Regions from separate parts of the Granulicatella sp. genome, predicted to be linked through region 1. Evidence: predicted binding sites of a transcription regulator. Region 1 holds the regulator's gene; the other holds the start of a gene.
The links. The regulator HrcA, encoded in region 1, represses chaperone genes, less so after heat shock. The targets are predictions, from matches to a motif close to TTAGCACTCNNNNNNNNNGAGTGCTAA.
Positions count from the first base shown of each region.

Region 2: ACO5V7_RS07380 (co-chaperone GroES) is a predicted target of HrcA. The motif match lies at 5,124-5,150, and genes of this name have one in related genera.

Region 1 is NZ_DBHISP010000001.1:105,036-120,824, forward strand. It holds gene ACO5V7_RS00490 (MATE family efflux transporter) at 1-203, opposite strand, end outside; gene lepA (translation elongation factor 4) at 263-2,092, opposite strand; gene mgtE (magnesium transporter) at 2,143-3,474, opposite strand; gene ACO5V7_RS00505 (cupin domain-containing protein) at 3,591-4,085, shown strand; gene dnaJ (molecular chaperone DnaJ) at 4,131-5,303, opposite strand; gene dnaK (molecular chaperone DnaK) at 5,392-7,227, opposite strand; gene grpE (nucleotide exchange factor GrpE) at 7,277-7,831, opposite strand; gene hrcA (heat-inducible transcriptional repressor HrcA) at 7,849-8,892, opposite strand; gene ACO5V7_RS00530 (hypothetical protein) at 9,090-9,719, opposite strand; gene efp (elongation factor P) at 9,774-10,337, opposite strand; gene purB (adenylosuccinate lyase) at 10,422-11,717, opposite strand; gene ACO5V7_RS00545 (GNAT family N-acetyltransferase) at 11,727-12,158, opposite strand; gene ribF (riboflavin biosynthesis protein RibF) at 12,165-13,115, opposite strand; gene truB (tRNA pseudouridine(55) synthase TruB) at 13,129-14,031, opposite strand; gene ACO5V7_RS00560 (DegV family protein) at 14,170-15,018, shown strand; gene ACO5V7_RS00565 (DUF819 family protein) at 15,065-15,789, opposite strand, start outside.
Region 2 is NZ_DBHISP010000014.1:16,555-32,343, reverse strand. It holds gene ACO5V7_RS07410 (acetate/propionate family kinase) at 1-260, opposite strand, end outside; gene ACO5V7_RS07405 (class I SAM-dependent methyltransferase) at 314-1,282, opposite strand; gene rpmA (50S ribosomal protein L27) at 1,643-1,933, opposite strand; gene ACO5V7_RS07395 (ribosomal-processing cysteine protease Prp) at 1,956-2,288, opposite strand; gene rplU (50S ribosomal protein L21) at 2,294-2,602, opposite strand; ribosomal protein L21 leader region at 2,618-2,693, opposite strand; gene groL (chaperonin GroEL) at 3,198-4,817, opposite strand; gene ACO5V7_RS07380 (co-chaperone GroES) at 4,832-5,101, opposite strand; gene ACO5V7_RS07375 (hypothetical protein) at 5,253-5,516, shown strand; gene ACO5V7_RS07370 (DUF1310 family protein) at 5,591-5,980, opposite strand; gene ACO5V7_RS07365 (redox-sensing transcriptional repressor Rex) at 6,106-6,735, opposite strand; gene ACO5V7_RS07360 (ABC-F family ATP-binding cassette domain-containing protein) at 6,993-8,942, shown strand; gene ACO5V7_RS07355 (ABC transporter ATP-binding protein) at 8,991-10,736, opposite strand; gene ACO5V7_RS07350 (ABC transporter ATP-binding protein) at 10,733-12,463, opposite strand; gene ACO5V7_RS07345 (aspartate-semialdehyde dehydrogenase) at 13,124-14,116, opposite strand; gene ACO5V7_RS07340 (MmcQ/YjbR family DNA-binding protein) at 14,154-14,798, opposite strand; gene uvrB (excinuclease ABC subunit UvrB) at 14,811-15,789, opposite strand, start outside.

The DNA of each region.
Region 1 (15,789 bases):
CCTGTATGAATCCCAAAGCAAATTAACGTGAATAGAAAAAACACTTGATTTGCAAGCCCAACACCTGCAATACTCGCATCACCTAGAGATGAAATCATTATTGTATCTAATGTATTTAAGAAAGACGTTAATAAGTTTTGAAGAGATACAGGGATTGCAATAGCAAGCATTTGCCGATAGAAATGTTGACGTTCTTTATCCATTCATAATCTCCTTTCAAATTCAAAGTAAAAAGGCGCACCTGACGCCTTTTTACAACTCATTATTTTTCTTCTTCGTTTAAGTTTAGAACCGACATGAAAGCTTCTTGTGGAACTTCAACAGACCCCACTTGCTTCATACGTTTCTTCCCTTCTTTTTGTTTCTCTAATAATTTACGTTTACGAGAAACGTCTCCTCCATAACATTTTGCAAGCACGTTTTTGCGGAGAGCTTTAATATTTGTACGTGAGAGAATCTTATTTCCAATAGCCGCTTGAATAGGAACTTCAAATTGCTGACGTGGAATTAAAGTTCTTAATTTTTCTGTGATGGCTTTACCACGTCCATAAGCAAAGTCTTTATGAACAATAATACTTAAAGCATCGACAACTTCACCATTTAACATGATATCCATTTTCACTAACTTACTTGGTCTATAACCGATTAAATCATAATCCAATGATGCATATCCTTTAGTACTTGATTTCAACGAATCAAAGAAATCAAAGATAATTTCAGAAAGTGGTATTTCGTATATCACATTCACACGGTATTCATCTAAGTAATCCATCGTTACAAAAACACCACGCTTACGTTGACAAATATCCATTACGCTTCCTACATATTCGTTTGGCACCATAATAGATGCTTTTACGTATGGCTCTTCAATCGATTGAACACTGGATTGATCTGGCATCTCAGCTGGGTTTGATACAACCACCTCTGTACCATCTGTTTTTTGTACATGATAAATAACAGACGGCGCTGTTGTAATTAAGTCTAAGTCAAATTCACGCTCTAGACGTTCTTGAATAACGTCCATATGGAGTAATCCTAAGAATCCACAACGGAACCCAAATCCAAGCGCTTGAGAAGTTTCTGCCTCAAACTGAAGCGCAGCATCATTTAATTGTAATTTTTCTAAAGCATCACGTAAGTCATTATATTTCGATGAATCGATTGGATATAAACCACAGTATACCATTGGATTCATTTTACGATATCCATCTAAAGGTTCACTAGCAGGATTATTCGCTAAAGTAACCGTATCCCCTACACGAGTATCTTGAATTGTTTTAATAGAAGCAGTGATGTAACCCACATCTCCAACCATTAGGTAATCACGGCTGATTGGTTTTGGTGAGAAGATTCCAACATCAACTACATCAAAAGTCTTTCCATTACTCATCAATTGAATTTTATCGCCAGGTTTTACAATCCCGTTTTGAATACGGACATTTAGTACAACCCCGCGATACGCATCATAGACAGAGTCGAAAATCAACGCTTGTAGGGGTGCTTCAATATCACCAGTAGGCGCAGGTACTTTTTCTACAATCTGTTCCAAAATTTCTGGAATACCAATCCCCACTTTAGCACTCGCTAAAACCGCGTCACTAGCATCAATACCAATAACATCTTCAATTTCTGTTCGTACGCGTTCAGGATCTGCCGCAGGAAGATCGATTTTATTAATAACAGGAATGATTTCTAAATCATTATCAATTGCTAAATATACATTTGCCAAAGTCTGTGCTTCAATTCCTTGAGCAGCATCTACTACAAGAATGGCACCTTCACAAGCTGCTAAACTACGTGAAACTTCGTAAGTGAAGTCCACATGCCCTGGCGTGTCAATTAAATGGAAGATATACTCTGTGCCATCTTTAGCATCATAAGTTAATTCCACAGCGTTTAATTTAATGGTAATGCCACGTTCTCTTTCAAGATCCATCGAGTCTAATAACTGATCTTGCATCTCACGGTCAGCAACGGTATCGGTCGCTTGTAAGATACGGTCGGCCAAAGTAGATTTTCCATGGTCAATATGCGCGATAATCGAAAAATTTCGAATACGCTTTTGTCTTTCTTTCATTTGTTCTAAATTCATGAATAACTCCTTAATCACTACTACAATAAAATTCAAATTATTCTATCAAACTACATTAATAATGGCAAGAACAATTCAGCTAAGTATAAGAAGATAAAGAATCCTAATACGTCCGTAGCTGTTGTTACAAAAATCGTCGATGAAATGGCCGGGTCTAAATTCAGTTTCTTTAAGAATAAAGGTACGAAGAAACCAAAGAACGCCCCTACCATTAAGTTCATCGCCATTGCTAAAATGACGATAATCGATAAGAAAAAGTTTTGATATGGGATGTAGAGTGCAATCGCTGCAAAAATCCCTGTAATAATCCCATTGACTAATCCAAGCCAGATTTCATTTAATACATACCTTTTGTCTTTTTCCCATGTTAGTTGACCAATTGCAACCTCTTGAATAACCAGTGCTAATGTTTGAGAAGCTGAGTTTCCACCCATCCCAGTAATAATTGGCATCGCAACTGCAAGAACAACGACTTGTTCAATCGTATCCTGGAATAATCCGACAACCGCACTCGCCATAAAGGCTGTAATTAAGTTAATTAATAGCCAAGGGGTCCGTTTTTGAATCGATTCTTTAAAAGGACCACCAATTCGTTCAGTTCCTTCAACCCCGCTGATTAATAACATATCCTCGTGGTGTTCTTCTTGCAAGACATGAACGATATCATCGATTGTGATAATCCCAAGCAACACATTTTGCTTATTGACTACTGGCACGACAGATAAGTCATACTTAGTAGAAATACGAGCAACTTCTTCTTGGTCTTCTTCTGGTAAAACGGAAATAATATTCGTATGCATCACATCGTGTAAACTCTCATCTAAATCATGCGTAAATAAATCACGAATATCAATCCATCCAATTAGTTTCCGTTGTAAACTCGTTACGAAAATAATGTTAATAATTTCTGAGTTTGGAGAAATCTCTCTTAGTTTAGAAAGAGTTTCTTCTACGGTTAAGTGTTCTTTTACCGTAATGTACTCCGTTGTCATAATCCCCCCGGCTGTATCCGGAGCGTAATTTAACATCGTTTGAATATCATCTTGAGAACTTTGCTTCATCATTTTGATATAACGTTTACGAATTCCCACTGGCAAATTTCCTAAAATATCCACGACATCATCGTTTGACATTTGCTGGAAAAGTAAAATTACACGTCTAAATGGTAATTTCTCAAGCATTCGTAATTGGAAATCAGGTTCAGCAACTTCTAAAATTGAAGCTAATCTAGTATTTGAGATAGAGAACATGAAATTCTTTAGAACGTCATCATCCACTTCTTCTAACGCCAAAGCAATATCAATCGGATAATTCTCATTAAAAAGCTCTCTTATTTTCTTAACATCTTTATTCGAAACAATAAGTGCAATATTATCTTTCATGACTCTTCTCCTTTCTTTTCCAATAGTACCAGTATAGCATAATTACCATTCTATCAACAATTCACAAGCAGAAAAAGTTACGCTATAATATAAGAAAATAACTTAGGAGGTCTCTTATGAAAACGAAAGAAGAATGGATTGAAGAATTAGCCTTAGAACCACATGTAGAAGGTGGTTATTTCAGACAAACGTATAAAGCTGTTGAAACAGTAAAACTACCTGATGGACGCATTCGTTCACTTTCTACCTCTATTCTGTTTTTATTAACGAATCAAAACCCATCCCACTTCCACTTACTTTCGTCCGATGAAATCTGGTACTATCACTACGGACATGCGTTAACCGTGCATATGATTCACCCTGATGGTTCTTACGAAGCAGTCGAAATTGGGCCAGGAGAAGGTCAAAAACTTCAATTCATCGTTCCTGCAGGAGTCGTCTTTGGATCTACCATTGAATCGGACAACGAAGAAAACTTTGCGATTGTGAGTTGTAGCGTTACACCAGGTTTTGAATACGAAGATTTTATACTCTATACTCAAGATGAATTATTAGAAAAGTATGCGGAACACGAAGAAATCATTCGTCGTCTTGCTGTCATTACAAAATAAGCAAAAAAAGAACTTAGCAACGAATATGCTAAGTTCTTTTTCCATTTATTCAAATGTATCTTTAAATGCGTTCTTCATTTTGTCGAAGAAGTTTTCTTCGCCATTATGAAGTTCTGTTCCTTCCTCATTAGCAAATACTTGTAAAGCTTGTCTTTGCTTATCTGTAAGCTTCTTAGGAGTGTCTACGATGACTTCAACATGTTGGTCACCATTTCCTGTACCACGAAGTTTTGGAGCTCCCTTACCACGTAAACGTAAAATGGTTCCTGATTGCGTTCCGGCAGGAACTTTTAATTTTACTTTACCGTGAACAGTTGGTACATCGACCTCATCTCCAAGAGCAGCTTGGGCAAAGTTCACATGAAGTTGATAGTAAATATCTGCTCCTTGACGTTTGAATGTCTTGCTTTGTGCGACTCTAAAGATGACATAAAGGTCACCATATGGCCCACCATTGAAACCAACTTCCCCTTGTCCTTGAAGGCGCATTTGGTTTCCATCTTCAACCCCAGCAGGGACTTTCACTTTGACTTTATGTGTTTCATCTACTTGACCATGACCGTGACAGGTTGGACATTTTTCTTTAATTTCTTGTCCTGTACCATGACACACATCACAAGTTGTTTGACTCATCATACGACCAAATGGTGTATTTCTTTCAACGTTGATTACACCTGAACCATGACATTTAGAACATGTTGTTGGACTTGTTCCAGGTTTTGCTCCACTACCATGACACGTTTGACATTCGTCACTACGATGGTAATGAATCGTTTCTTCTTTACCAAAGATAGCTTCTTCAAATGTTAAATCCATGACATACTGAAGGTCAGCCCCTTGACGTGGCATATTCGCTCGATCAGCACGACTACCTCCACCGCCGAAGAAACTACTAAAGATATCTTCGAATCCGCCAGTAAAGTTTCCATTACCGCCAAATCCTCCAAAACCATCAAATCCACCACCGAATCCTCCGCCGCTAAACCCAGAATTCGGATCGTAAGAAGCATGTCCGTATTGGTCATAGGCTGCACGTTTTTGAGCGTCACCTAATATTTCATAAGCTTCAGCAATTTCTTTGAACTTTTCATCTGCTCCAGCTTCTTTATTAATATCTGGATGGTATTTTTTAGATAGTTTACGATAAGCTTTCTTAATATCTGCTTCAGAGGCATCTTTTGATACGCCTAAAATTTCATATAAATCTCTTTTGGCCACTAATTGCCCCTCCTTTTCTTTCTTAGTTTACAAAGGATATGGGCGTAAGGCTACAAAGTAGTCTTACACCCTATCTTCTTAGCAAATATTAATCTACTTCTTCGAAGTCAGCGTCAACAACGCCATCATTATTTGAAGATGCTTGTTCTGTTGGTCCTTCTTGAGAAGCACCTGCTGCTTGTTGAGCTGCGGCTGCTTGTTCATAAAGTTTAACAGTTAAGTTTTGTACCACTTCATTTAAAGCATCACGTTTCACTTTCATAGCGTCTAAGTCATTTGCTTCAACAGCTGCTTTTAATTCATCACGAGCTGCTTCAGCTTTTTGAACGTCGCTAGCATCTACTTTACCATCTAATTCTTTCAATGTTTTATCAACAGTGAAGATTAATTGATCAACTTCGTTACGTAAATCTACTTCTTCTTTACGTTTTTTATCTGCTTCAGCATTTGCTTCTGCATCTTTTACCATACGTTCAATTTCTTCATCTGATAAACCTGAAGAAGATTTGATTGTAATTGCTTGTTCTTTACCAGTTCCTAAATCTTTAGCACGGACATTTACAATACCGTTTTTATCGATATCGAATGTTACCTCGATTTGTGGCACACCACGAGGTGCAGCAGGAATATCTGTTAATTGGAAGCGGCCTAAAGTCTTGTTGTCCGCAGCCATTGGACGTTCACCTTGTAATACGTGTACGTCTACTGCTGGTTGGTTATCCGCAGCTGTTGAGAATACTTGTGATTTACTTGTTGGGATTGTAGTGTTACGATCGATTAATTTAGTGAACACGCCACCCATTGTTTCAATACCAAGTGATAAAGGTGTTACGTCTAATAATACGATGTCTTTCACATCGCCAGAGATAACTCCACCCTGAATTGCAGCACCCATCGCTACTACTTCGTCTGGGTTTACTGATTTGTTAGGTTCTTTACCAGTTTCTTTACGTACAGCTTCTACAACTGCTGGAATACGAGTTGATCCACCAACTAATAACACTTGGTCGATATCAGAAGCTGATAAACCTGCGTCAGATAAAGCACGACGAACTGGTTCTTTTGTACGTTCTACTAAATCTTGAGTTAATTGATCAAATTTGGCACGAGTTAATGTCACTTCTAAGTGTAATGGTCCAGCTGCACCAGCAGAAATGAATGGTAAGCTGATTTGAGTTTGAGATACACCTGATAAGTCTTTCTTAGCTTTTTCAGCAGCATCTTTCAAACGTTGCATAGCCATTTTATCACTTGATAAATCAATACCATTATCACGTTGGAATTCTTCTACTAAGAAATCAATAATTTTTTGGTCGAAGTCATCCCCACCAAGATGGTTGTCACCAGCTGTAGATAATACGTCGAATACGCCATCTCCTAATTCAAGGATAGATACGTCGAATGTACCACCACCAAGGTCGAATACTAAGATTTTTTCTTCGTGGTCTACTTTATCTAAACCATATGCAAGAGCCGCTGCAGTTGGTTCGTTAACGATACGTTCAACTTCTAAACCAGCGATACGGCCAGCATCTTTTGTTGCTTGACGTTGTGCGTCGTTGAAGTATGCAGGTACAGTAATAACTGCTTTTTCAACTTTTTCTCCAAGATATTCTTCAGCATACCCTTTTAAGTATTGTAGAATCATTGCTGAAATTTCTTGTGGTGTATATGATTTACCTTCGATTTCTACTTTATATCCAGTTTCACCCATGTGACGTTTGATTGAAGCAATAGTATTTGGGTTAGTTACAGCTTGACGTTTTGCAACTTCACCTACTTGAATTTCTCCATTTTTGAACGCTACAACAGATGGTGTTGTACGATTTCCTTCTGGGTTTGCAATAATTTTTGCTTCGTTACCTTCTAAAACAGCTACTGCTGAGTTTGTTGTTCCTAAGTCAATACCAATAATTTTACTCATATTTAATTCACTCCTATTAATTAAATTTATTATTCTAAGAATCGACTTCTTATTGTGAAACGATGACCATCGCTGGTCGTAATACTCGATCTTTTAATTTATAACCTTTTTGATACACTTGCACCACGCGGTCTGCTTCTTGACCTTCTTCAACAGGAACAGTCTGAACAGCATGATGTAAGGTTGGATCAAACGGTTGGTTTAAAGCGTCGATTTCTTCGATTCCTTCTTCTTTTAGTGCATAAAGGAAACCTTCATACACCATCTCAACACCTTTTTTAAGGTTTTGAGCTTCTTCTGATTCACTTGGAGAAGCAATCGCTCTCTCAAGGTTATCAATCACGTTTAATAAGTTTTGTGCAAGACTTTGGCTGCGATATTTTGCAGCATCTTGTCTTTCTTTAGCGTTTCTTTTTTGAATGTTTGAGATTTCAGCAGAAAGTCGATACACTTGATCGTTTAACCTTTCTACTTCTTGTTGTAATTTCTCTTCATTCGAAAGTTCTGTTGTGGTTTCTTCAGTAACTTCTTCTTGAGGAGTTTCATCTGTCACTACATTTTCTTCATTTAATTCTTCTTTAATATTTTGTTCGTTTGTTTCCAAGATTTCATCTCCTTACTTTATAAGTTACGATAATAATCTTCTATCGTGGTTGCTAACTCTTCCCTGAGTCCTTTTACAATTGATAACACATTCGAATACGGCATATTCTTGGGTCCAAGTAATGCAATCAATCCTGTATCTTGGTTTGGTGTCTTGTAACTTGCTGTTACTAAACTAAAATCCCCAAGTAACGGATGATCCATTTCCGAGCCTAACCTTATTTGAATATCTTGATTCTCATTTATAACAAGTCGATGTAATTTCGTTTGATCATCCATCAATTGATAGATTCCTTTAAGATGATCAACGTTAGCATGATGATCAAAATAATTGAGCAAATACCTTCTACCAGCAACATGCATTCGATCGTTTTCAAATCGATTCATCATCTCTTGAATCACTTTGACAATCTGAATTTGAGAATTCATATAACGATTCATTAGAATTGGTAAATCCGTTTTTAATCGTTTAGCAACGATATCTAACGGAACTCCGATTAACTCATCATTGATGATACGAACTACTTTATCTAAATCACTATCATCAATCGTCCCTGGAATTGTATAGACTTTGTTTTCAACTAAACCATTGCTGATAACAACGATTGCCATCACTTGATTTGGGTTTAATCGAACAAGTCTAAAACCAGATAATGTTGCAGTTTTCACTTCAGGTCCAAAAGAAATTGCGGTGTAATTTGTTAACGTTGATAATATATCTGCCGATAAACGAAATACATCTTGAATCTCTAATGTGGACTGTTGGAAAACCTCTCGAATTTGATTTCGAATGCTTAAAGGAACTGGTTGCTTTTGTCCTGGCAAGATATTGTCAATATAGTAACGGTAACCTTTATTAGAAGGTACTCGTCCTGAAGAGGTATGGTTCTTTTCTAGGTACCCCATCTCTTCTAACTTCATCATTTCATTGCGAATTGTTGCTGAACTAAAAGGTAATTCTGCAACTTCCATCAACTTTTTAGACCCGACTGGTTCCAACGTTTCCGTATATAATTGTATGATTAATTGTAAGATTAGCAATTGTCTATTGGTTAACATCATAGTCACCTCTCTTTAGCACTTGACTAAGACGAGTGCTAACCACATTTATAATTTAACACATTGGTCAAATTAAGTCAACATGAAAATACTAGGACTTTAGACCGATTTTAATGAAATAAAATAAAAAGGTCAAAGTTGTTTAAAAGATGACAACTTTAACCTTTTTACTTTGAATGTAACATTATTAGAAAACACTATTATTTATAAATCGATTGATAAATAGGTATTAATTCATTCAAGGCTGTTTCCAAATCTTTTCTTATTTTAATTTCATCATTGGTAACCTTAATAGGAACTCTAATAATAACTTTACGAAGATTTCCGCATTCCACTTCATTTAGTAAAAACTTTCTATTTTCTTCATTGTAAGGATATTCGAATATATTCTTTTTAGAATCAGAAGCAACATAGACACAACGAAAATCCAAAGCTTCTCTTAGAACTTTATTTTGTTTTGTAAGCGAATCTTCATTCAACTTTCTCTCAATAATACTCAGTTCAACATATACGCCAATTTCTTTATTCTCTTCGTATAGGCGTATTGCAAACGTTGGATCTCCTTTTTCATGCCCTTCTTCGATAAAATATCTCCAAAAAGAAGGTCTAATGATTTGAGCCTGATTCATCCATTGGCTAATCGGTTCTGGTTTAAAATTTTGAAGAAGGTTAGAAAATAATTCTGTTAATTTCTCAAACTCTTTACGGGCTTCTTGTCCACACGATTTTATCTGTTCCATTTCCTTTTTGGAATCAGGAAATCGATTAGGATTTTTGTATTTTAAACTATTATAGTTATAGAATAACTTTATTTTTTTAATGTTAATCATCATCATTTTCCTTTTAAACAAAAAACAGGTGAAGAACTCACCTGTTTAGTCTTATTATTTTGTAGCACGACGTACGTATGTACCTTCTGCAGTGTTAACTTCTAAATACTCTCCTGCTTCAATGAAGTCTGGAACGTTAACTACTAAACCTGTTTCCATTGTAGCTGGTTTACCAGAACCTGTAACTGTAGCGCCTTTAATTGATGGTTGAGTTTCAGTAACTTGCAATACAACTGTTGATGGTAATGAAACCCCGATTACTTCTGAACCGTAGAATTGGATTTTTACTTCCATGTTTTCAAGAATGTATTTCAATTCTTGTTCGATTGTTTCTTCAGGAATTTCGTATTGTTCGTATGTTTCTAAGTCCATGAATACTCCAACGCCATCTTGGCTGTATAAGTATTGAACATCTTTTGTATCGATGTGTGCACGTTCAACTTTTTCATCAGGACGCATTGTTGTATCAACTGTTGAACCGTTACGAACGTCACGGATTTTCATACGCATTACTGTGTTCCCTTTACCTGGTTTGTGGTGGCTGATTTCCAACACTTTAATTAATTTTCCATCAAGAATGAATGTCATTCCAGCTTTTAAATCACTTACGTTAATCATTTTCTGACTCCTTTTGTTAAATTTTACTTTCTATTTATACCACATTTTCGTTGAAAATGCACTATATTCAGTAAAATTTGAATTTTATAAAATACCAACTCGTTTAAAGATTAAATCTACATTTTTAATATGGTAATGATAATCGAATGCATCATCTATCTCTTCTTTTGAAAGTGTCGACATAATTTCTGGTTGGTTTTCTAAAACAGAACGGAAAGCTAACTTTTCATCCCATGCTTTAGCAGTGCATGGCTGCACTAAATCATACGCTTTTTCGCGGCTCATTCCTTTGTCGATAAGTTTCAATAACACACGTTGACTGTAAATAAGTCCGAAAGTCGCATCCATATTGCGTAACATGTTTTCTGGGAACACCGTCAAGTTTTTAATAATATTACCGAAACGACGAAGCATATAGTTGAGTAGAATTGTGCTATCTGGAATAATAATACGTTCAGCTGAAGAATGTGAGATATCACGTTCGTGCCATAAGTTCACGTTCTCATACGCTGTAACAATATGTCCTCTAATGACACGAGCAAGTCCCGCCATATTTTCAGATCCGATTGGATTACGTTTATGTGGCATTGCTGAAGATCCTTTTTGCCCTTTTGCAAAGAACTCTTCTACTTCACGTGTTTCAGATTTTTGTAGTCCACGGATTTCTGTCGCGAATTTTTCAATACTTGTAGCAATTAATGCAATAGTAGAAATGTAATCCGCATGCAAGTCACGAGGCAAGACCTGTGTCGAGATTTCTTGAGGACGAATTCCTAGCTTTCCACACACATAGGCTTCTACTTCTGGAGAAATATTGGCAAAAGTACCAACCGCCCCACTAATTTTACCCGCTTCAACCCCTTTTGCAGCACGTTCGAAACGTTCGATATTGCGTTTCATTTCTGAATACCATAAGGCTAATTTCAAGCCGAAAGTTGTTGGTTCAGCGTGAACTCCATGCGTTCTTCCCATGCAAACTGTATCTTTATACGCTAGTGCTTTTTCTTTAATGATTTCTAAGAAGTCCGCTAAGTCCTTTCGTAAAATGTCGTTGCCTTGTTTTAATTGATACCCGTAAGCTGTATCCACTACGTCGGTACTTGTTAGGCCATAGTGAACCCATTTCTTTTCTTCTCCAAGACTTTCAGAGACACATCTTGTAAAAGCAACGACATCATGTCTTGTCTCTTCTTCGATTTCTAAAATACGTTCAACTGTGAATTTCGCATTTTTTCGAATCTTTTCTACGTCTTCTTTAGGGATTTCTCCTAATTCCGCCCAAGCTTCATCTGCTAAGATTTCAACTTCTAGCCAACAATTATAACGATTTTCATCAGACCAAATTTTTGCCATTTCTGGACGTGTATAACGTGTAATCATGATTTCCTCCTAATACAACTCCATTGTAACGTGTGAAATACCAACAATATCGTATGGTTCTGAAATAACTTCAAACCCGAGTGATTCATATAATTTTACTAAGTGTGCTTGTGCATGAACCTCAATTATAGTATCCATAAACCACTCTTTACAAACTTCTTTTGCGCGCTCTAACAACGCACGACCTTTTCCTTGCCCTTGGTATCGCTTGTCTATTAACACTCTACCAAGACGAACTTTATCCTTTTCAGGGATAATGCGTAAATAAGAAATTACTTCATGAACATCATTCATTTCAAATAAATGCCATGATTTTTTATCCGTATCGTTAATTTCTTGATAATTCAAATCTTGTCCGACAATAAAGATTTCGATTCTGGCTTTGTAAATCGCAACAATCTCTTCCTTCGTTAGTTCATCATAGTTTTTTAAATACCACATCGAGAATCAACCTCTCTTTGTCTTGAAATAATTTCTTGTATCTTGTTCATCTTTCTTTAATTGAGCGATTAACGCATCTATTCCGTCAAATTTCAATTCTGGTCTTAAATATTTTAACCATTTCACCCGAACTGGAAGGTGGTAAATATCTTTATCAAAATCGAGTAAATTCACTTCAATCGTTACCTTATGAACATCATCAAATGTAGGATTGATTCCAATAGAAGCCATACCAGGAATCCATTTCCCTTCCACAAGCATCTCAACAATATACACTCCATTTTTTAAAAGGAATGTATCATTGGAAACTTCAATATTTGCAGTTGGGAATCCTAACATTTTACTACCACGTCCAAAACCGTGAACAACAACTCCATTCATAATGTAGTCGTAACCTAACAACTCGTTAGCTTTTTCAATCTCACCTTGGAGCAGTAAATCACGAACAGCGGTAGAACTAATCTTTCCATTTTCACTCTTTTGTTCAGCAATCGAAATAATCTCAAAACGATTAGAAGCGTAATTTGGTAACAATTCCATATTCGCAATATCTCGTTTCCCGTAAGTATAGTCAAATCCTGCTACGACAACCTTTGCGTTTAAATCGACAATGTATTGATCTACAAACTCTTGTGGTGAAAGAGCTCCAAATTCTTTTGTGAAATCAACCAAATAGAAAATATCGACACCAAGTTCTTTTAATAGTTCTTTCTTGCGTTCTAGAGGAGATACATATTGAATGCTATCAGGATCTACATTTTGGAAAATAACAGATGGATGCTGGTTAAAAGACATCACTGCTACTTTATAACCGCGTTCCTCTGCGATTTTTTTTGCTGTTGTAATCACTTCTTTATGTCCTAGATGAATTCCATCAAAAAATCCTAAAGCGAGGACAATTGGTTCCTGAATAATACACTCTTTAGCATAAGGGTGTGATAACTCAATTGTTTGCATTCTTCTCTCCTTTCTAAAACATTTTTATTGGTTTTAATAAGCCTTTTTTGACTGGATGAGGACCATAAATTGCTATGAGTTGGTTTCCATAATAACAAGCAGTCGGTGAAACAATTTGTGGAAACTCATCTTGAGTTAAAAGGGCACCATTTTTAAAACGAACGAATTCATCCTTTGTTAAAATCATTCGAGGATATTCATCGAATACAATATCTACTGGTTTTAGTGCTTCTTGAACTTTATCGTTTACAACAAGTTCATTTAGCTGCTCTAATGTAATGCAATCATCTGCATGGAAAGGTCCGCTTTTTACACGGGTTAATTGCGACATATGCGCCTCAACACCCAATGATTTTCCTAGATCAACAGAAAGTGTTCGAACGTAAGTCCCTTTACTACAGCTCACTTCAAACTTCCATGATTGTGTCTTCCTATCTACATTATACACTGGCTCTGAAATCCGTTTGAAGTCGAAAATTGTTGCTTTACGAGAAGGTCGTTCCACTTCTTCTCCGGCTCTTGCGTATTCATACAGACGTTTCCCATTTACTTTAACTGCAGAATACATTGGTGGAATTTGAGTAATTTCTCCAATAAACTCCTGCATTCTTTCGTCAATTTCTTGATTTAAAAAAGGTGTTTCAATAGGCGTTGTAGATACAACATTTCCATGTGCATCTTCCGTCTCAGTTGAAAATCCTAATGTGATTTCTCCTTGGTAAACTTTATTGGATTCGTGAAGATTCTCAACAACCTTGGTCGCCTTACCAATACAGATTGGTAACACTCCATCTACTTCAGGATCCAGCGTTCCTGAATGTCCGACTTTTTTTGTTCTTAATAATTTTCTAACTTTATAGACACAGTCGAACGACGTCATGCCTCTTTCTTTCCATAATGGAAGGATTCCATCCATTCGTTTCATCCTTTCAAGGTTTACATTTGCTAACTTATTGTAACATAATTCATCCTTTTCCTCATTGATATTGAATATAGGTTTTATTTGAAAAATATGCTATTATAAGATGTAAACTAATTTGATAGGAGTGACTTTATGTCTAGAGTATATATTGTAACGGACTCGACAGCAGATTTAACTGAAGAGGAAGTAAAACAATTTGAAATCTCTATCGTACCAATGAATATTTCAATCGATGATGAAAACTATATCGATGGTGTAACGATTACAAAAGATGAATTTAAAGAAAAAATGATTGCAAGTAGCGAGCTTCCAAAAACAGCTCAACCATCTATTGGTCGTTTCGTAGAAGTATACGATGAGCTTGGAAAAAACGGTGACTCTATTATCTCGATTCAGATGATGCGTTCGATTAGTGGTACCGTTGATGCCGCTCGCCAAGCAGCTGATATTACTGAGACAAATGTCACAGTAGTGGATTCAGCCTTCACTTCCAGATCTATGGGTATGATTGTTAAAGAGGCCGCCAAAGCCGCTCAAGAAGGAAAAACAGTAGAAGAAATTCTAGAAATTGTTGAAGATGCCAAGAAACGCACTACCCTTTACTTAACAGTCGTTAACTTAGATAACTTAATTAAAGGTGGACGAATTAGTCAATTAATGGGGATGTTTTCAAATTTACTTAATATTAAATTATTCCTTCAAGTTATCCACGGAAAAATTGAAATTATTCAAAAAGGCCGTGGTTTAAAATCTCTTCAAAAAAAATACGATGAAATTTTTAAAGAAATGAAAGCTGTTCCTAATGGTATTCAAGAAATTGGTATTATGCATGCTGGTTTAAGTGAATTTAACGAAGGAAATATCGCTCGTGTACGTGAACTCTTCCCTAATGTTCCTCTCACAATTGTAACAACTTCACCAATTATCATGAGCCACACAGGCGTTGATGCTATGGCGATTACTTACTTAGAAAATAAATAAAAATAAAGCAACTAACTCTGGCTTTCAGAATTAGTTGCTTTTTTTGTTAGTTTAATAGTTGTCCAATAAAGATACCCACATAAGTACCAATAATGTATCCTAGAGTCCCTACAAGCATTGTAGGTGCTACGAATCGATGCCATCCTTTAGAAATAGCCATCGCTGCAGCAGTTGTTGGTCCACCAATATTCGCATTTGAAGCGAGAATGGCTTCTTCTACTGTAAAGCCAAATATTTTTGCTCCAGCAAATGTCACTGCCATATTCACGAAAACCATAATTGCACAGAACACAAGTAATAATGGAGATTTTTCAATGATTGCTCCGATTGAAGCTGGAATTCCAATTACCACAAAGAATAAATAAATTAAGAAAGTTCCAATTTCATTAGCACCACTAATCTTTTTGAAGTGTTTTGCAAAAAATGTTGAACACGCAACCGTTAAAGTCGTTAGGATTAAATATTTATTCGAAAGAAGTTGAATAAGGCTGTTATCTCCTAAGCGCGAAATCATTTCTGATAACGTAAAGCTAATGGTTACGATAATCACAGAGATTGCGTAAACAAATGCAACATCTTGAACAGTAATCACAGTGTCTTTCCCATAAGCTTTTTCTTCTTCCTCTTTAACGTCTTCTTTATACGTAAATTTAAAATGCTTTTTAAAGAATCCAATTGAAGGAATCATCAATAAAATTAAGAAATAGAATACCATTAACAAGTTATCAGCTACTGTAGCTGCAGAAATGAGTTCTTTTGGAATATCGAAAG
Region 2 (15,789 bases), on a different contig from region 1:
ACACCAGTGATTTCATCGAATGAAGAAATAATGTTTAACGCTACTAATTGTTCTAATAATTTTTCTACCGCAACTTCGTGGTTTGGAATATCTTCTACCACTTCAAATTTTTGGTCGTCTCCATAGCTGATTGAGAAGATTGAATCTCCTAATCCGATACGTTCTACTAACCCTTTAGCCACCACTTCTTCTTGTGGCATATTAAATAATTGGAATTTCAAGCTTGAACTTCCTGCATTAATCGCGATTGATTTTGACATGCACATTCTCCTTTAATTTAAAATTAAGCCCGCATCTGGGTCTAACGGATTCATTATAACATTTCTTGTGCCCATTTTTCGAATGTTAGAGTGAATTTTCTAAATTTTTCTCTGTTTTTAAATTCTGGGATATCACCAAGAAGGACTTGACTCACTTGTTTAGCGGATTCCCCTCGTTTCTGTACAATGAGTAAAGACTTACTGAACTGCACATCTTTAAATAAATTACGTGGGAAAGCGAGCATTGCTTGTACATATGTTTCCCTTTGCAAGTAAGCCAGTAACGTTTCCCCTTCGACAGTCTCAAATAGATTTGTCGGAACGATGAACAATCCGATTCCCGCTTGCTTCAAATAGCGAATATGCTGTTCGATGAGTAAATGATGGGTAAAAGAATGACCTTCTTCATTTTTTGTCTCAAAACGATCGGCATTGGCATCCACTGGATAGTAGCCGACTGGTAAATCACTCACTACGAAATCTTGTGGTTCCACAAGTGAATCTTGCAAGCCATCTTGCAAGGAAGTCTTCACATCCAACTGTTCTAACGCAAAAGCTTGTAAGGCTAAATGAACGAGTACTTCATCATTATCAATAGCCGTCGCTTGGGTTGTTTTTCCTGCAGATTGTAAAAATAAGAGAATCGTGCTCAGTAAATTTCCACTTCCCGCAGCAAAATCCGCAATTGTAATAGCCTGGTCTTTCTTCGTAATTTGGTCAATCATATACGCCACGAGTAATCCAATCGCATCTGGTGTCATTTGGTGATTGGTTTGTAAGCCATCTTCTTTAGCAGCTTTCAAGAACGTGAATTGAATCATACGGCGAATTTCTTCACTCGAATAACTTGCTAAATCTAATTCTTTATACGCTTTGTTTAATTCTTGGGCCACTTCGTTACTTGGCAGGCCTTCGACTTGTTGCGCAGTGTTGTCATTGACTATATTTTGTAAGGTTTCCCCTAGCGCTTCTATATTCGAATAGCCGATTTCTTTTTGAAGCAGCTCTACTGCTTTTGCCAATTCCTCGAACGCTTGAATTTCTTTTCCCGCTTCGATAAAAACCCCTCCTTCTACTTTTAAGAGTTTCCCTGCTTTGAATATTATGAGCTACGACAGCAGCACATATTTTTTTACAAAACTACACAGAACTTTCAGATTCTATCATAGCAATACTAGCAGTTTTACTCAATCTGAATTACTGACTCTGGAAATTCATTTCCTAGAGTCTCTTTGAAGCTTGAGAGGAAGGAAGACGCAAGGCTTCCTCCGATACAGCTAGTATAGCAATTATAGAGAAATCTGGAAAGTTCGCAGTAGTTTTGTCACTCCTCAAATTTCCTAAAAAAAAGGATGTGACTGAATGTCACATCCTACTCATTATTATTCAGCAGCAACTACTGGATAAACTGATACTTGTTTTTTGTCACGGCCTTTACGTTCGAAACGTACGATTCCGTCAACTTTAGCAAATAAAGTATCGTCTCCACCTCTACCTACGTTTTCACCTGGATGGATTTTTGTTCCACGTTGGCGGAATAAGATTGAACCACCTGAAACGAATTGTCCATCAGCACGTTTAGCACCTAAACGTTTTGCTTGTGAGTCACGTCCGTTTGATGTAGAACCGCCCCCTTTTTTATGGGCGAATAATTGTAAATTCACTTTTAACATAGTTGTGCACCTCCTTGATTGATTATGCAACAGTTACAGCTAGAAAGTCTTGATATTCTGATTGAATATCTTCTAACCCTAGTAATAGACTATTTAATAAAATTTGAGTTGTATGTTCTTGGTCTTTCGTCAAGTCCTCTACAACTTCCATGTATAAGTAACCACCTTCAACCTCATCGACTTCGACAATCGGTTGATATCCTGCTAACTTCTCAATGCTGTTCACAGTTGTAATAGCCAGAGCTGATACCCCTGCGCAAACGATATCCGAACCATGTTCACTATAGTTTGCATGTCCAGTCATTTCAAAGGAAACAATTCGCTGGTTCTTTTTGTGTACAGTCACTTGAATCATCGTGATTAAGCGTTGATTGCGTCAATAACAACTTTTGTATAAGGTTGACGGTGACCTTGTTTACGGTGTGAGTCTTTACGACGTTTGTATTTGAAAGTAACAACTTTCTTTTGACGGCCTTGTTTTTCAACAGTTCCTTCAACAGTTGCACCTGCTACGAATGGAGCACCAACTTTAACGTCATCTCCACCTACAAATACTACTTCTTCGAAAGTTACTTTGTCGCCAGCTTCTGCGTTTAATTTTTCAACGTAGATTGCTTGACCAACTTCAACTTTAACTTGTTTTCCACCAGTTTTTACGATTGCGTACATATTGCACCTCCTATATTTTAGACTAAGACTCGCCAGTTTAAAGTGCCGCTTTCGGTCTTTTGTACTCTAATCCGAGCGGTTGTAGCTGTGGTGCTTCACAATTACAACACGACTATTTTAGCAAAAATGTACGCCCCCGTCAATCATTGTGACTAGCCTTTTCGTAAGTTCCTTTTGAAGCTTTTGAGGTAAGAAACTACAGGCTCAAGCCGGTGCCTCGTTGCATATACTATAGAGAAATCCTCGAGGGTTCGTAGCGTAACTCGCCTTCTCTATTCCATCCTCTTTTTATAAAACACCTCAAAAAATTGTTCAAAACAGAGAACCCCGAGGATTCCATAGTATTGGCAATGGGAGTAAGCATTCAAAGTGAATTATGGACTCTTAAAAATCTATTTTTTAGAGTCCATTTGAATCTTGAAGGAGCTTGAGACTTTGGTTCAAGCCGGTGCCTCGTTGCATATACTATAGAGAAATCCTCGGGGGTTCGTAGTTTTGAACGAAGTTCTATTTTTTAGTAAGCACCTTGCGGTGTTTTATTACAAAAGAAAAAGAGGGGTGAAAAACTTTCACCCCTCTTCCTCTCTTCCTTTGATTACATCATGCCCATACCTGGATCCATTCCTGGCATTGGTGGTGCTACTGGAGCTGGTTTGTCAGCTACCACAGCTTCTGTTGTTAATAATAATGCTGAAACAGATGCAGCATTTTGTAAAGCAGAACGTGTTACTTTCGTTGGGTCCACAATCCCTGCTTCAATCATGTTTACCCATTGATCTGTAGCGGCATTGTATCCAATTCCTTTTTCTTCAGATTTCAAACGAGCAACAATGACCGAACCTTCAAGGCCCGCATTTTCTGCGATTTGACGTAATGGTTCTTCTAATGAACGAGATACGATTTTCGCACCTGTAGCTAGGTCACCTTCTAATTCAAGAGCGTCAACTACTTTTTGAACGTTCACAAGAGCTGTTCCTCCACCTGAAACGATACCTTCTTCAACCGCTGCGCGAGTAGCATTTAGCGCATCTTCGATGCGAAGTTTTTTCTCTTTTAATTCTGTTTCAGTAGCGGCTCCGACTTTAATCACGGCAACCCCACCTGATAATTTAGCAAGACGTTCATGTAATTTTTCACGGTCGAAATCACTTGTTGTATCTTGTGCTTGTGCGCGAATTAAAGCAACACGGTTCGCGATTAACTCTTTAGAACCTGCACCTTCCACGATTGTAGTACTGTCTTTAGAAACCACCACTTTACCTGCTGTCCCTAATTGCGCTAATGTTGCATCTTTTAATTCTAAGCCAAGGTCTTCTGTAATGACTTGGGCACCTGTTAACACAGCGATATCTTCTAACATCGCTTTACGACGGTCACCGAAACCTGGAGCTTTTACAGCTACCACGTTAAATGTTCCACGTAATTTGTTTAATACTAATGTTGGTAAAGCTTCACCATCCACGTCATCCGCGATAATTAATAACGCACGTCCTTGTTGAACGATTTGTTCTAATAATGGAATAACTTCTTGGATGTTTGAGACTTTCTTATCTGTGATTAAGATAAATGGATTATCTAAAGTCGCAATCATCTTGTCGTTATCAGTTACCATGTATTGTGATAAGTAACCACGGTCAAATTGCATTCCTTCTACAACATCTAATTCTGTTTCAATCCCTTTCGATTCTTCGATTGTGATAACGCCGTCGTTCCCCACTTTTTCCATAGCTTCAGCGATTAATTCACCGACTTCAGCTGAACCTGAAGAAATAGCCGCCACTTGTGCGATGGCTTCTTTTGATTCAACAGGACGAGAAATGCGGTGTAATTCTTCAACCGCTGCTTTTGTCGCAAGTTCAATCCCTCGACGGATGCCAACTGGGTTTGCGCCAGCCGTTACGTTTTTCAATCCTTCACGAACGATGGCTTGTGTTAAAACAGTCGCTGTTGTTGTACCGTCACCGGCAATATCATTTGTTTTTGAAGCCACTTCAGCTACGAGTTTTGCACCCATGTTTTCGAAGTGATCTTCTAATTCGATTTCTTTGGCGATTGTGACCCCATCATTTGTAATGAGTGGAGATCCGAATGCTTTTTCTAATACGACATTACGTCCTTTTGGTCCTAATGTTACTTTTACTGTGTTTGCTAAAACGTCCACACCACGAAGCATGGCACTTCTTGCGTCTTCTGCAAATTTAATATCTTTCACCATAATTGTATCCCCCTTTATTCAACAATTGCGATAATATCTTTTTCTTTCACGATGATATATTCTTGACCATCTAATTTTACTTCTGTTCCTGAATATTTTTCGAACACGACTTTATCGCCAACCGACACTTGACGGTCTTCAGAAGCAGTGAATTCGCTTGTTGCGATTACTTTTGCAAATTGTAATTTTTCTTGAGCAGTAGTTGGTAGAAATAATCCACCAGCCGTTTTCTCTTCTTGCTCCACCATTTGAATAACAACTCTATCTTTTAAAGGCTTTAACATATAAAATCCTCCTTACTCTTTTTTAGCACTCGAAAACAATGAGTGCTAACTCATAGTTTTATAATACTCATTTGGTCAGGAAAAATCAAGAATAAATACTTGCTTATTTTTCCAGAATTATGTAAGATTTTAACAAGAAAGGATGAACGCTATGCCTAGAAAAATTTTCTTTAGAAAGCTCTATTTTGAAATTGCACTAGCCATCTTCTTTATCTTTCTAGCAACTTCTCATTATCCTGGAAACGGATTTGACTTTATCACATTATTCTGCTGTCTATTTGCAACAACAAACATCGTAACAAGTATCAATATGCTTCGAACTTACAATGAATTAAAGAAACTTGCTAATATCATGGATAATTTCCAAACGGATGATGATTCTCTAGACGATAAAGATCCAGAAGAAAAGCACTAATCACTGCATCAATGCAATCGATTAGTGCTTTTTATGTTTTTTAAATCTTATTTTAGATAAAAAGCTCTTATTTCTTATGGCCTATTTTTTATCAAGTCTGAGACTTCCTTTGAATATCCCGTTGAAGAATGTTTGAACTGACCTGTATCCAAGCTTTTAGTCAGACTAAAACTCACGCTTAATTTCTTATTGGAGTTTAAGTATATTTTAAAGTGAATTCCTCCCATAGGGTTATGCTGAATAGACTCAACATCAATTTCATAGGACTGAATAACTCCGCCTTCTTCCAACGCTTTTTTATCTAAGTCTTTTAATTGATTTTCAATAGATTCTCTCACCTGCGTACTTTGAACTAAAGTGACCATTTCATGCTTCTTCACTAGATTCAACGTTACAAATCCGCCGATGATTAACGCTATTACTGCAACGACCCCTAGCATTCCACTACTGAATTTCTTCATCATTTTCTTCAGCCCCCTAATGCATTTAAAGGTTCTACTTGTTTTGTATAGTATATCATGAATTTTTGCATTTCTGAATACTCTTATTTTATACAAAAAAGGCACCCTTTACGGATGCCTTTCAAAAATTATTTTTGATTGTCGAGGAAATAGATTAGAGTTTGAAGCTCGTTTGTTAAGTCAACGTTTTGAACTCGAACGTTTTCTGGAGCGTTTAATCGAATTGGTGTGAAGTTTAAAATGCCTCGAACATTTGCTTCTACAATACGATCGGCTGTATCTTGCGCTACATCTTGAGGAACGGTTAGAATCGCTACTTGAATTTGTTGAACTTTTAATTGCTCAATCATTTCATCCATGCTATAGACTGGAACTCCTGTTTGAATCGTTCCGACGATATCAGGGTTCACATCGAATGCTGCACTGATGCGAACATTGTTGCTTTGGTGGAAATTGTAGTTTAGTAACGCTTGTCCTAATTTACCAACGCCGACTAAAGCTACATTTGTTAAGCGATCTTGGTTTAATGTATGACTGAAGAATTCCAATAAGTATTCTACATCATATCCATATCCACGTTTTCCTAAAGCTCCAAAATAAGAAAAATCACGACGAATCGTTGCGCTATCTACTTTTACAGCTTCACTTAACTCTGTTGACGAAATACGACGTTTTCCTGCATCATGCAAGAAACGTAAATAACGATGATAAATGGCCAAACGTTTTGCGGTTGCACGTGGCACTTCGATTTCTTTCATTTCTTTATACTCTTTCATATCTAAGACTCCTTTTCTTTTACATCCATGCGTATTCTATCACAACGATATGAATTTTCACAAATACTTTGTTTGCTCCTCACTTACTCCTATATAATTTGCTTATATACAGCAAGGCTTGTACTTTTTTATTCACAACCTCTTAATTGTGAATGTGAACGCAAACTCGAACGCATTTCAATATTGTCCACCTCTTTTTTATGATAAAATGAGATGAATACTCACTGAAAGGACCTATCATGATACTACTACAAGGACAAGGACTCGCTCGAACTTTTGCAGATGAAGTCCTATTTGAAAATATTACGATTCATATTCAAGAAAATTCGCGGATTGCCATCGTTGGGCGTAATGGTACTGGAAAATCAACGCTCTTAAAAATGTTGGCGGGTATCGAAGAACCTTCAATGGGAAGTGTCTCAAAGAAAAAAGACCTATCCATCGGTTACTTAGACCAATATGCGGCCATCGATTCAACGAAAACCGTCTGGGAAGAGATGATTCATCTCTTCGAAGACGTAGAAACTTTGAAGAAACAAGCGCAAAAAGCAGCTGAGCAACTCGGTGACCCTGACCTTCTAGGAGACCCTACGGCATACGAACTCGCCTTAAAACGCTATGACCAACTACAAGAAGAACTGAACCAAAAGAACGCGTATGGATACGAATCTGAAATCCGTACTGTCCTTCATGGATTCCGTTTCTATCCAGAAGACTACGACCAACCGATTCAATCGCTCTCTGGAGGGCAACGTACTCGGTTAGCTTTAGCTCGGATTTTATTAGAGAAACACGATTTACTGATTTTAGACGAACCGACGAACCACCTGGATATTGAAACCTTAACATGGTTAGAGGATTATTTACGCTCTTCCAATTGCGCTCTTGTGATCGTATCCCACGACCAATATTTCTTAGACCGTGTATGTAATGAGGTTTACGAAATCAGCCATAAAGCCTGTGAATATTACAAGGGAAACTACTCACACTACTTAGAAGAACGCGAACAACGCTATTTACTCAAGCAAAAAGCCTACGAAAAGCAACAACAAGAAATTCACGACTTAGAAGAATTCATCGCAAAAAACTTGGTGCGCGCCTCAACCACAAAACGCGCGCAATCCCGTCGTAAAAAATTAGAGAAAATGGAACGATTGGAGAAACCAAAAGGCGATCAGCGCTCTGCTCGATTTGAATTTACCGTGGAACGCGAATCCGGAAACCAAGTATTACAAGTAAACGATGCTTATATCGGTTACGACCACGAAGCCTTGAGCGGTCCGATTTCCTTCCAACTTCGCAAGCGTGAAGCCATTGCTATTGTGGGGCCAAATGGAATTGGGAAATCAACTCTCTTGAAGTCGATTACAGGTGAACTTCCTTTAATCAAAGGATCGATTGACTTAGGAGCTGGCGTCCAAGTTGGTTACTATGACCAAAACTTGGCTGGCCTTTCCTCGAATCAAACGGTTCTAGAGGAACTTTGGTCTCGTCATTCAACTATGCCCGAAAAAGATGTGCGTTCGATTCTCGGAAGCTTCCTATTCTCCGGAAGTGACGTTGAAAAAACAACTGCACAACTAAGCGGGGGTGAAAAAGCCCGACTAGCCCTTTGCAAATTGTCACTGGAACATGATAATTTCCTACTGCTCGACGAACCAACGAACCACTTGGATATCGATAGTAAAGAAGTATTGGAGGATGCTCTCATCGACTACGATGGTACGATTTGTTTTGTATCCCATGACCGTTTCTTTATCAATAAGATTGCAACGGCCATTCTTGAAATCGAAGAAACAGGAAGCACACTCTACCTTGGCGACTACGACTACTACCTTGAGAAAAAACAAGAAAAAGAAGAACTCGCCGCACTTCAAGAAGCCAAGAGTGTTGAAACAACAACAGCTCAGCCGATGACAGAGGCCAAAGCCAGCTATCATGCCTCAAAAGAAGAGCAACGTCAAATTCGTACGCTGACTCGACGTATCGAGCAACTCGAAACCGAGATGCACGATATCGAAGAGGCGTTAGAAAAAGTCCACGAGGCCATGACACTGGAGGAAAACTATTCTGACCCAGATAAATCCGCTGCTCTCTCAACTGAAGAAGCTGCCCTTCTTGAACGTCAAGAAACGCTTCTCGCCGAATGGGAAGAAGCTTCACTAGCTCTAGAAGAATTTCAAAATTAACTAACAAAATAGCGTAAGCTCCTCAACGAGCCTACGCTATTTTTATTTTTAATGTTGCCACTGACTTTGATAGAGATTATAGTAAAACCCACGTTGCTCCATCAAGCTGGCATGATTTCCTTTTTCAATGACATGTCCGTCTTTTAAGACGAGAATCACATCTGCTGTACGAATCGTCGATAAGCGGTGCGCCACGATAAAGCTCGTGCGTCCTTCCATCAGATGTTGAAAGGCTTCTTGAATCTTCAACTCGGTACGTGTATCGATGGAAGAGGTTGCTTCATCTAAAATTAGCATATTCGGTTGTCCCATCATGACACGCGCGATGCAGAGCAATTGTTTTTGCCCTTGTGAGAAATCCCCACCGTCATCTGAAATCACCGTATCATATCCTTGTGGCAGACGGCTGACGAATCCATGAATATGGCAGAGTTTGGCGATGCCAATCATCTCTTCTTCGCTAATCGTTGGATTTCCCATCGTGATGTTTTCACGGACAGTTCCCGTTTGAAGCCACGTTTCTTGAAGCACCATTCCGAATCCATTACGCAATGAATGGCGCGTGATATCTTCAATCGAATGACCATCGATGGCTAATTTTCCACTATTAATTTCATAGAAACGCATCAATAAGTTAATCAACGTCGTCTTCCCACTTCCGGTTGGACCGACAATTGCCACGCGTTGCCCTGGTTTGACATCCAGCGAAAAGTCTTCAATCAGCGGTTGCCCTTTCACATAAGAGAAGTCCACATGGCTAAATTCCACCGCTCCGTCAAAGGTTTCAGGAGACTCAGCATTTTTGCGCTCTGGATGTTCAGACGGTTGTTCCAACAGTTCAAATACGCGGTTGGCACAAGCAATCGCATTTTGAAGTTCGGTAATAACTCCTGAAATTTCATTGAATGGTTTCGTATATTGGTTAGAATAACTTAAAAAGGAAGTAAGTTGTCCCACCGTTACTCCTCTTTGAATGACAAAGAAGGCTCCAAAGACTCCTACTACTGTGTACACCATATTGTTCACGAACCTTGTACCTGGATTAGTAATCGCGGAATAGAAAATGGCCTTTAGAGAAACATCCGTCAACTCCTTATTAATCACCGAGAAGTCTTCGATGACTTTTTCTTGTTGCTGGAAGGCCGTCACCACTCGTGTCCCCTCAATCATCTCATTCATATAGGCGGTTTGATCGCCACGAATTTCCGATTGTTGTTTAAAGAAATGATAGGATTTTTTCGCGACAAAGCTGGCCATGACAAATGACACTGGCGTTATCACCACTACTACAAGCGTCAATGTCACATTCACACTGAGCATAAAGACTAACGTTCCTAGAATCGTCATCACACCCGTAAATAACTGCGTGAATCCCATCAATAATCCATCCGCGAATTGATCCGCGTCCGCGATGATACGGCTCTCGATTTCTCCGACAGGATGAATATCTAAATAACTGAGTGGCAAGGTCTCGATTTTTTCAAGCGCGTCTCTACGAAGGTCTCGCACAACCGAGTATGTCATCTTGTTATTGCTAAGGTTCATAAACCACTGCGCGATGGCTGCCATTGCCGTAAAAAGTGCAATCTGCCATAGGATGGCAAATAGTCCTTCATAGAAGACTTGGCCAGTTCCTAGCATTTGGTCTACGGCTTCCCCGACTAATTTTGGAATCATTAAGGTTCCAAATACATTCACACTCGCCAAAAGAATGGACGCTACAAAATAAATACGGTAGCGACGGATGTAGCGGAGAACTTTACGGACGGTTTCCCATTGAGTTTTCTGTCTCATGCTTCATCCTCCTTTGGAAATTGTGAATAGTAAATTTCTTGATAAATTTCGTTGTTCGCTAATAGCTCTTCATGCGTTCCCTTTCCGACCAGGTTCCCTTCATCTAAAACGAGAATTAAGTCTGCGTACTGCACAGAAGCCGCCCGTTGTGACACGATAAAGGTTGTTGGCCGTGGCACTTGATTCTTGATAGCCTCACGCAATTTCGCATCGGTCTCAAAGTCTAATGCTGAAGCACTGTCATCTAGGATTAAAATCGGCGCTTGTTTAGCAATGGCACGCGCAATCGTCATCCGTTGCTTTTGTCCCCCGGATAAGTTGCGTCCATTTTGTTCGATGCCATAATCCAGTCCGCCTTCTTTCGTTTGTACAAACTCTCTGGCTTGAGCAATTCCTAGTGCATGTTCTACGACTTCACTTGAAGCAGATGCATTCCCAAAACGGACATTGTCGGCAATCGTTCCACGGAAGAGTTGCACCTTTTGCAAGACCATTCCAACCGCTCCACGAATCGAAGAAAAACGGTAGTCACGAACGTTTTCTCCGAAGACCTCTACACTGCCTTCTGTCGCATCATAGAAACGAGGAATCATATTCACAAGAGATGATTTCCCACTACCAGTCCCCCCGATCACGCCGATGTTTTGTCCTTTTAATGCGGTAAAGGAGATATGGTTGAGCGCTGCATTTTGGTCCCCTTGATACGTAAGCGTCACGTCTTTAAACACCACTGCTATGTCGCTATCTGGATGGACGTCTTGGGTTCCTTCCACCATATCCGGTTCCATCGATAGAATATTGTCAATACGCTCCGCACTCGCAACAGATTTCGTCATTAACACGATAAGATTGGCTAATTTTACAAGCTCTACTAGAATTTGTGACATATAGTTTGTTAAGGCGATTACGTCCCCTTTTGACAACGTTCCTGTATCCACTTTTATCGCCCCACTATATAAAATGACGATAAGCGCTACATTCACAATCACAAACGTAATAGGATTCATAGCTCCTGATAGGGCACTCACCTTTTGTTGCGCCTGATTCAACGCTTCGGTATCTTCTCTAAACGACTGAATTTCTTTTTCTTCACGGTTAAATGCCCGAATCACACGAACACCTAGTAAATTCTCGTGCACGAGACGCATAATACGATCTATTTGCCCTTGAACCCGGCGATACATTGGAATTGTCCAGTAAATAATTCCGAATACGACGACTGCTAAGATTGGAACTGTGATGGCAAACGTCCATGCCATTTCCACATTCACAACAAAGGCCATCACAATCGCTCCACCGACGATAAAAGGTGAACGCAGCAACAGACGAAGCGCGATGTTTAATCCGTTTTGCACGAGATTCACATCGCTCGTCAAACGTGTCAGTAAAGTGTCATTCCCTAACGCATCCAGTTGCGAGAAACTAAAATATTGAATTTTTGAAAAGAGCGCCTGTCTTAGATCCGCTGTAAATCCCGTTGCTGCTTTTGCTGCATAATATTGGGCAGTAATGGACACGACGACCCCTAAAATCCCAAGGACGATTAAAATGGCCCCTTGACCAAGGATTAAAGAGGTATCTTGGTTTTCAATTCCTTTGTCAATGATGACTGCCATAATAAGCGGTACTAATAACTCCAAAATTGCTTCGAATAATTTTAATAACGGTGCCAATATTGTTTCTTTCAAATATGGCTTTAAATAAGGCTTTAATCGATTCACAATCATACTTCCTTTTACATCAATAGTACTTTCATTGTATCACATTTTATCCTCTTCAAAAGCGGAAAAAATTGCTTCCTGCTTTTGATTATAAAGGATGTAACAATTATGTTACGTAACAAAAATGTGTCATTCACTTTTTTACTCCCTAAAGATGGAGCATTTATGATACATCAAGTTTTTCCATCCTCAACGAGCCCTTTTTTATACCCACAGTGGGATATAGCGGAGTAAAAAATTATTAGAAGACTGTGCAACTCTTGCTTATTTGAAAGTTGATTACGAAAAATCTTACGGATTCTAACATAGCCATAACGTGGAATGGCATTAAATGCGAGGGAGAAAGACAGAAACACCCTAGATACATTATTGTATCTAGGATGTTTCGTTTTCTTTCCCCCACAAAGTTGAATAGGTATGAGCAAGCTGTTTACAGTGCAGCTCATATCATTCAACCACTGTGCTTAGAGGGAGAGAAGGAATTAACTCTGTACCAAAAAAACTTATAAAATATGACGCAGTAGCTGATTGAATTAAGCTTCATCACTCGTGATTTGCTTAATTCTAATCAGCCTTGCGGAAATCCTTCACGGTGCGAAGGATTTGAGACCACTATAAGAAAAAGGACTCACACTGTGAGTCCTTGTTTAGCTTTTGTCTTACTCCCTATTTACGTAATCCGTGCGCTTCAATGTACTCCGCAATTTGGATAGCATTGCTCGCAGCACCTTTACGGATATTGTCGCCCACACACCAGATGTGGAAGCTGTTTGGTTGAGAAATGTCACGGCGAATACGTCCCACATACACTTCGTCATGTCCAGTTGCTTGTAATGGTGTTGGATACACATTTTCCTCAGGTTTATCTAATACGATTACGCCTGGTGCTTTTGCTAATAATGCACGAATTTCTTCCGGTGTTGTATCTTTTTCGAAAGTCACATTGATTTCTACAGAGTGTGAGTTATATACAGGTACACGCACACAAGTGGCTGTCACAGCTACATCATCTGATAAACCAAGAATCTTGCGCGTTTCTTGAATCATTTTCATTTCTTCTTTTGTATAGCCATTTTCTAAAAACACATCGATATGCGGCAATACATTATTGTAAATTGGGTGTGGGTAGTTTGTTGGAGCTTCCCCTTTTTCCCCGTTTCTTAAATCATTAATCCCTGCTTGTCCAGAACCTGAAACGGCTTGGTAAGTGGTATAAACCACACGTTTTAATCCAAATGCATCATGCAATGGACGTAATGGTACAACCGATTGGATGGTTGAGCAGTTTGGATTTGCGATTATCTTACGTTCTAATGTTGGTGCGTTACATTCTGGTACGACTAAATCAATCTCTGGATCCATTCTCCATGCGCTTGAGTTATCGATGACAATCACGCCGTCACGTTCTGCGATGGGTGCAAATTTCAATGAAGTACCGCCTCCTGCTGAGAAGATGGCGTAGTCAATATCACGCTTGAAGGAGTCTTCCGTTAATTCTTCGACTACATAATCTTTTCCTCTAAACTGTAGTACTTTTCCTGCTGAACGTGCTGATGCAAGTAGATATAAGTGGTCTACTTGTAAGTTGCTTTCTTCTAAACGTTCAATCATTTTTGTTCCAACGACTCCTGTCGCTCCTACAATTGCAATATTTACCATAAAAAAATCTCCTTTTGCTAAAACGCTATGTTGAAAATTATAACGAACCTCTTTTAGAAAGTAAAGAATTGTCTTTCTTCGAAACACATTTGTAGCTGTAATAAATACACTCTTTGATGAGTGCTTCATCTGTGCATACATTCAGCGCAATTGAAATCCAATGCTTTTTATTCATATGATACACCTCAAAGAAACCTTCATTCGTTAATAGCTTTTCCTTCGTGTTCGGATCAATTTTCACATTCAAGATTAACACTCGCTCTTCACTTGAAACCCCTAATTTATTGAATGGGATTTCTGTCATCAAGGCATAGCACTTTCCTTGCTCTTCCACTCTAAACAATGTAGCTGACGACCTTTTGAACGGTTGCGAACTAAAAGAAACAATATTGCTATGAATCCAATTCGTCCATTTTTCCTTCGCGGCGCTCAGTTCTCCCTGAAGAGGATGAATCCACTTGGTCGCTATTTCACCGGCTTCTTCTCGAAGGGCTTGAGCGATGCTGCTTCCTGTTGTTTCTACATCAAACAAAGTATATCTCTCATTAAACTCATCTAAAACAATGATTTCTAATCCTTTTTCCTTTGTAGCACTGACAATATAGAAGGAGAAACCTTCTATATGGCTTAGAATTGTTTCTCCTTCATGTTCTGTCAGGTCTTCTTTTAAATTCCATTTCATCGAATAACCCTCTTATAATTTATACTCGGCTCTTAACTCTAAAATCACATCGCGCAGATCAGCCGCTTTTTCGAAATCCAATGCTTTCGCAGCTGCACGCATATCCAATTCCAGCAACTCGATAGCTTCTCGTCTTTGTTCTTGCGACATTTTTTTGAAGTCTCTTGCAGTGCTTGGAGCATCTTCTTTTTCCACTTCATGAGTAATCGCGATTAAATCACGAATATTCTTCACGATGGTCTTCGGAACAATGCCGTGTTCCTTATTATAAGCCTCTTGGACACTGCGACGACGGTTTGTTTCATCAATCGCTCTTTGCATAGAGTCTGTAATCTTATCGGCATACATAATCACTCGGCCATTTGCATTTCGTGCAGCACGTCCAATCGTTTGCACTAGAGCACGCTCGCTACGCAGGAAGCCTTCTTTATCAGCATCTAGAATCGCCACCAGAGAAACTTCTGGTACGTCTAAGCCTTCACGAAGCAAGTTGATTCCGACCAATACGTCGAATTCTCCTAATCGCAAGTTTCGGATGATTTCAGTACGTTCCAATGTCTTAATATCACTGTGAAGATACTTCACTTTAATGCCTACTTCTTCTAGGTAATCGGTTAAGTCCTCAGACATTTTCTTCGTAAGCGTCGTAATAAAGACACGTTCATTCCGTTCAACACGTAAATTAATTTCGCTAATTAAGTCATCAATTTGTCCTTTAATTGGACGAACTTCCACAGGCGGATCGAGCAAGCCTGTCGGACGAATGATTTGCTCGGTAACTTTTGGCGTATGTGCTAATTCATATGGACCTGGAGTCGCAGAAATATAAATAATTTGCGGAACTTTTGCTTCAAACTCTTCAAAGCGTAACGGACGATTATCTAGCGCACTTGGTAATCTAAATCCGTACTTAATTAATTGCTCCTTACGAGCACGGTCCCCATTATACATTCCACGAATTTGAGACATTGTAATATGAGACTCATCCACG